DNA from 2 places in the Kitasatospora sp. NPDC088160 genome. Region 2 is predicted to be linked to the other one. Evidence: predicted binding sites of a transcription regulator. Region 2 holds the regulator's gene; the other holds the start of a gene.
The links. Region 2 encodes HrcA, which represses chaperone genes, less so after heat shock. Its sites were predicted from a motif close to TTNGCACTCNGNNNNNCNGAGTGCNAA; they were not measured.
Positions count from the first base shown of each region.

Region 1: a site for HrcA is predicted at 1,783-1,809, ahead of groL (chaperonin GroEL). Genes of this name have one in related genera too.

Region 1 covers NZ_JBIUSS010000027.1:124,969-128,379, reverse strand. The annotation lists gene thrC (threonine synthase) at 1-497, shown strand, start outside; gene ACIOGZ_RS34400 (MoaD/ThiS family protein) at 537-815, shown strand; gene ACIOGZ_RS34395 (cold-shock protein) at 1,416-1,619, shown strand; gene groL (chaperonin GroEL) at 1,966-3,411, shown strand, end outside.
Region 2 covers NZ_JBIUSS010000004.1:123,282-126,692, reverse strand. The annotation lists gene dnaJ (molecular chaperone DnaJ) at 1-1,095, opposite strand, end outside; gene hrcA (heat-inducible transcriptional repressor HrcA) at 1,172-2,206, opposite strand; gene htpX (zinc metalloprotease HtpX) at 2,470-3,390, shown strand.

The DNA of each region.
Region 1 (3,411 bases), on a different contig from region 2:
TCGACAAGGGGCTGCAGGAGCTGATCAGGCTCGGCCTGGTCGAGGACCGGCCGTACAAGGTCTTCGGCGCCCAGGCGGCGGGCTGCTCCCCGGTGTCGGCGGCGTTCAAGGCCGGCCAGGACGTGATCCGCCCGGTCAAGCCGGACACCATCGCCAAGTCGCTGGCGATCGGCAACCCGGCGGACGGCCCGTACGTGCTGGACATCGCCCGGCGCACCGGCGGCGCGGTCGAGGACGTCACCGACGCCGAGGTGGTGGACGCGATCCGGCTGCTGGCCCGGACCGAGGGCGTCTTCGCCGAGACCGCGGGCGGGGTGACCGTCGGCGTGCTGAAGAAGCTGGTGGAGACCGGCCAGCTGGACCCGGCCAAGGAGACCGTCGCGATCAACACCGGCGACGGCCTGAAGACCCTGGACGCCGTCGCCGGGGCCGGGATGACCGCCGTCATCCGCCCGACCCTGGCGTCCTTCCACGACGCCGGCCTCGCGTCCGCCTGAATCCCCCCACCCCGCTGGGCCCTGTCCGCTAGGAGAACCATGAGCGCCAACGTCCGTATCCCCACCATCCTGCGCACCTACACCGGCGGCGCCGCCGAGGTGGCCGCCGAGGGCGCCACCCTGGGCGAGGTCATCGCCGACCTGGAGAAGAACCACGCGGGGATCGCCGCCCGCATCCTGGACGACGCCGGCAAGCTGCGCCGCTTCGTCAACGTCTACGTGAACGACGACGACGTGCGCTTCGCCGAGGGCCTGGCGACCGGGATCGCGGACGGCGCCAGCGTCTCGATCATCCCGGCGGTGGCCGGCGGCTGCTGAGCCGCGCCCCGATCCGGGCACCCCGCCCGAGCCGCTCGTCCGACCGGCCGTCCGCGCGTACGGAATTCCGTTCTCCGTACGCACGGGCGGCCGGCCGCATTTCGGCGGGAATATGGCGGGGTCAAGTCGGAGTAGAGTGTGGCTCGGTTGGGAACAGGGCTTCCCCTCATCCTCACCCGCGAATCACCCGCGAATCACCCGCGAATCGCCGGACGGTCGTCCGGCCGCTGAGACCGGTCGGGTGCCTGGGCCGTGAAACATGTCAGGCAGATGTCAGAATTCCCGCGGGGATTTGCAGTAATCCGTCCGCTATGTCCGGCGTGAAATGCCGAATTCCTCCCGCTTTGGCCCGTCCTGCCCCTTGGCGTGGTGCCGGAATTCCCCGCAGCTGACCCTGTTGCAGAGGGCGTCGATCCGGATACATTCAGCCGCGGTCGACGTAATCACCCGCTCACAGGGCGCCGTCAGGCACCCCCGGCGGAGGGTTGCGGCGTGCACGGCTGCGCCCAGGGGGGGTTCCCCGGGCCGGCCTTCAAACCAGACCCGGGCCCGCGACCTGCGGGCGCGTGAAGGGCCAGCACAGCACTAGGGGAGTTCGGAATGGCTCAGGGCACCGTCAAGTGGTTCAACGCGGAGAAGGGCTACGGCTTCATCGCGGTCGACGGTGGTGCGGACGTCTTCGTCCACTACAGCGCGATCCAGATGGACGGCTACCGCACCCTCGAGGAGGGCCAGCGGGTCGAGTTCGAGATCTCCCAGGGACAGAAGGGCCCGCAGGCGGACATGGTCCGCGCCGCGGTGTGACCCCCTTCCGACCCCAGGAGCTCGGCGCGGCCCACGGCTGGTGACCACTCGCTTCTCGACGGGCCCGTGCGACACGCGTCGTACGGGCCCGTCGGCGTTCCCCGGCGGGGAGTTGCGCGGGTCGGCGGGAGCGCCCCGGGCGGCTCGCGGGATCGCGATTGGGCTTGCACTCGACCACCCCGAGTGCTAATTATTGGCGTTAGCACTCACAGCGTGAGAGTGACAGCGGACCGGGTCGGTGAGGCCCCCGGGAGCGGTAGGGGAAAGGACCCCCGCACACCAGGGCCGTCCGTCGCGGGCACCCCTTGGTCCGAGCAGTCGACCGTGTCCCGGAGGACCACTTCTGATGGCCAAGATCATCGCCTTTGATGAGGAAGCTCGCCGCGGCCTTGAGCGTGGCATGAACCAGCTCGCCGACGCAGTGAAGGTCACGCTCGGCCCCAAGGGTCGCAACGTCGTGCTGGAGAAGAAGTGGGGCGCCCCCACGATCACCAACGACGGTGTCTCCATCGCCAAGGAGATCGAGCTCGAGGACCCCTACGAGAAGATCGGCGCGGAGCTCGTCAAGGAGGTCGCCAAGAAGACCGACGACGTCGCGGGTGACGGCACCACCACCGCCACCGTGCTCGCCCAGGCCCTGGTTCGCGAGGGTCTGCGCAACGTCGCCGCCGGCGCCAACCCGATGGCCCTGAAGCGCGGCATCGAGAAGGCCGTCGCCGCCGTCTCCGACCAGCTGCTGGCCCAGGCCAAGGACGTGGAGACCAAGGAGCAGATCGCCTCCACCGCCTCCATCTCGGCCGCCGACACCCAGATCGGCGAGCTCATCGCCGAGGCCATGGACAAGGTCGGCAAGGAAGGCGTCATCACCGTCGAGGAGAGCAACACCTTCGGTCTGGAGCTCGAGCTCACCGAGGGCATGCGCTTCGACAAGGGCTACATCTCCGCCTACTTCGCGACCGACCTGGAGCGCATGGAGGCGACCTTCGAGGACCCCTACATCCTCATCGCCAACTCCAAGATCGGCTCGGTCAAGGACCTGCTGCCGCTGCTGGAGAAGGTCATGCAGAGCGGCAAGCCGCTCGTCATCATCGCCGAGGACGTCGAGGGCGAGGCCCTGTCGACCCTGGTCGTGAACAAGATCCGCGGCACCTTCAAGTCCGTCGCCGTCAAGGCCCCGGGCTTCGGCGACCGCCGCAAGGCCATGCTCGGCGACATCGCCATCCTCACCGGTGGCACCGTGATCTCCGAGGAGGTCGGCCTCAAGCTGGAGAACGCCGGCATCGACCTGCTGGGCACCGCCCGCAAGGTGGTCATCACCAAGGACGAGACCACCATCGTCGACGGTGGCGGTGACAGCGAGCAGGTCGCCGGCCGCGTGAACCAGATCCGCGCCGAGATCGAGAACAGCGACTCGGACTACGACCGCGAGAAGCTCCAGGAGCGCCTCGCCAAGCTGGCCGGCGGCGTGGCCGTCATCAAGGCCGGCGCGGCCACCGAGGTGGAGCTCAAGGAGCGCAAGCACCGCATCGAGGACGCCGTCCGCAACGCGAAGGCCGCCGTCGAGGAGGGCATCGTCGCCGGTGGTGGCGTCGCGCTGCTCCAGGCCTCGGTCGCCTTCGACAAGCTGGAGCTGGAGGGCGACGAGGCCACCGGTGCCAACATCGTCAAGGTCGCGCTGGAGGCCCCGATCAAGCAGATCGCGACCAACGCCGGCCTGGAGGGTGGCGTCGTGGTGGAGAAGGTGCGCAACCTCCCCGCCGGTCACGGCCTGAACGCGGCCACCAACACCTAC
Region 2 (3,411 bases):
CTGGCCCGGCGCGAACTGGCCGGACGGCCGCTCCTCGCCGCGCAGCACCGCGAGCCGGCGCAGCAGCTCCTCCTGCTCGGGGTCGAGCTTGGTGGGCGTCTGCACCTCGACATGCACTATCAGGTCGCCCCGGCCGCCGCCGCGCAGGTGCGTGATGCCGCGGCCGTGCAGCGGGATCGACTGGCCGGACTGGGTGCCGGGCCGGATGTCGACCTCCTCCAGCCCGTCCAGGGTCTGCAGCGGCACCTGGGTGCCGAGGGACGCGGCCGTCATCGGGATGGTGACGGTGCAGTGCAGGTCGTCCCCGCGCCGCTGGAAGACGGTGTGGGTGGTCTCGGCGATCTCGACGTACAGGTCGCCGGCCGGGCCGCCGCCGGGGCCGACCTCGCCCTCGCCGGCCAGCTGGATCCGGGTGCCGTTGTCGACACCGGCCGGGATCTTGACGGTCAGGGTGCGCCGGGCGCGGACCCTGCCGTCGCCGGCGCACTCCGGGCACGGGGTCGGCACGACGGTGCCGAAGCCCTGGCACTGCGGGCAGGGACGGGAGGTCATGACCTGGCCCAGGAACGACCGGGTGACCTGGGAGACCTCGCCCCTGCCGCGACACATGTCGCAGGTCTGCGCGGAGGTGCCGGGGGCCGCGCCCTCGCCGCTGCACGTGGTGCAGGTGACGGCGGTGTCGACCTGGAGTTCCTTGGTGGTGCCGAAGGCGGCCTCCTCCAGGGTGATCTCCAGCCGGATCATGGCGTCCTGGCCGCGGCGGGTGCGCGAGCGCGGGCCGCGCTGGCCGGCCGCGGCGCCGAAGAAGGCGTCCATGATGTCGGAGAAGCCGAAGCCGGCCGCCCCCGCGCCGAAGCCGCCCGCGCCCCCGCCGCCCGGCGAGAGCGGGTCACCTCCGAGGTCGTAGACCTGGCGCTTCTGCGGGTCGGAGAGCACCTCGTAAGCGGCGTTGATCTCCTTGAACCGCTCCTGCGTCTTCGGGTCCGGGTTGACGTCCGGGTGCAGTTCGCGTGCCAGGCGCCGGAAGGCCTTCTTGATCTCGTCCTGCCCCGCATCCCGTCGGACGCCGAGTACCGCGTAGTAGTCCGTGGCCACCAAATGCTCCGCTTGTTCCGCCTGTAGTAGTGCTGCGACTGGACACCGCCGTCAGAGGTTCCGACGGCGGCCTGTGCTACGACTCGGCCAGGATCTGGCCCACGTACCGCGCCACCGCACGCACCGCCCCCATTGTGCCCGGATAGTCCATCCGGGTCGGACCGATCACACCCAGTTTGGCCACGCTCTCGTCGCCCGAACCGTAGCCGACCGACACCACCGAGGTGGAATTCAGCCCCTCGTAGGCGATCTCCCGCCCGATCCGGACCGTCATCGCGGCGTCCGCCGTCTCACCCAGGAGGCGGAGCAGGACGACCTGCTCCTCCAGGGCTTCCAGCACCGGCTGGATGGTCAGGGGGAAGTCGTGCCCGAAGCGGGTCAGGTTGGCCGTGCCGGCCAGCATGATCCGCTCCTCGTTCTGCTCGGCGAGCGCTTCGAACAGCGTCGCCAGGACCGTGCTGACGGTCGGGCGGTCCGGCGGCTCGAAACCCGCCGGGAGCTCCTCCAGGAACCCCGGCACGTCCGGCAGCCGCTGGCCGACGGCCCGCGCGTTGATCCGGGCCCGCAGGTCCGCCAGGACCGTCTCGCCGACCGGGCCCGGGCAGTCGACCATCCGCTGCTCGACCCGGCCGGTGTTGGTGATCAGGACCAGCATCACCTTGGTCGGGGCCAGCGCCACCAGCTCGATGTGCCGGACGGTGGACCGCGACAGCGAGGGGTACTGCACCACCGCGACCTGCCGGGTGAGCTGGGCGAGCAGCCGCACCGTCCGCATGACCACGTCGTCCAGGTCGACGGCGCCGTCCAGGAAGTGCCGGATCGCCCGGCGCTCGGGGGCGCTCATCGGCTTGACCTCGGCGAGCTTGTCGACGAACAGGCGGTACCCCTTGTCGGTGGGGATGCGCCCGGCGCTGGTGTGCGGCTGGTGGATGTAGCCCTCCTCCTCCAGCGCCGCCATGTCGTTGCGGACGGTCGCCGGGGAGACTCCGAGGTTGTGCCGCTCCACCAGGGCCTTGGAGCCGACCGGCTCCTCGGTGCCCACGTAGTCCTGGACGATCGCGCGGAGCACGGCGAGCTTGCGGTCGTCCAGCTGGCGAACCTCACCGGCCATGGGGCACACACCTCCGTCTTCGCACGTTGTCCGTTCGTGTCACGCATGCTGCTGCCCGCTCCGGGAGGATCCCGGCTCCGGCACCCGCTTTGGCACTCTGAACCTGCGAGTGCCAAAACCGTACCTGCCAGTGTAAGGCCCGGGCCCAACGGCAGGAACGGCCCGGCCGGAGTGATCCTGCCCGCAGTTCCCGGCGCGGGGGTGGTGCCGCGGGGCCGTCCGGGTGGCAGCATCGAAGACGACGGCGAATGGAGGAGCAAGCAATGTCGAGCTCGGGCCAGCACACCCGTTTCGCGCCCGACCGCGGTCTGACCGGCCGCATGGTCGTGACGATGTTCGTGATCGGGCTGCTGTACGTCGGTTTCACCGGTCTGCTGATCGTGCTGCTGCGCGGCGCCTGGCCACTGATCGTCCTGATCTCCGGCGGGCTGTTCGTGGCCCAGTTCTGGTTCAGCGACAAGATCACCGAACGGGCGATGGGCGCCCACCAGGTGACCCCTGAGCAGTACCCGCAACTGCACGGCACCATCGACCGGCTCTGCGCGCTGGCCGACATGCCCAAACCCCGGGTGGCGGTCGCCGACAACGACATGCCGAACGCCTTCGCCACCGGCCGCAACCCGCAGAACGCCGTGGTGTGCGTCACCACCGGCCTGCTGCGACGGCTGGAGCCCGAGGAACTGGAGGGCGTCCTCGCCCACGAGCTGTCCCACGTCGCCCACCGGGACGTCGCGGTGATGACCATCGCCGGCTTCCTCGGCGTCCTCGCCGGGGCCATGACCCGGATCGCCATGTACGGCGGGTTCATGGGCGGCAACCGCAACAACAACGACCAGAACGCGGCCATCGTCGCCCTGATCATCCCGCTGGTGTCGATGGTCGTCTACGCCATCAGCTTCCTGCTCACCCGGCTCCTGTCCCGCTACCGGGAACTCGCCGCCGACCGCGCCGCCGCCCAGCTCACCGGCCGGCCCAGCGCCCTCGCCTCCGCGCTCACCAAGGTCACCGGCCAGATCGCCGCCATCCCCAGCAAGGACCTGCGCCAGGCGCAGCCCTACAACGCCTTCTACTTCGCCCCCGCGCTGAGCGCCCGGGAGACCGCCTCGCAGCTGTTCTCCACCCACCCGACGCTGGAGAAGCGCCTGGAGCAGCTGGCGAAGATCTCCGAGCAGCTCGGCCGCTGAGGCCCTGCCGCCCTCCCGACT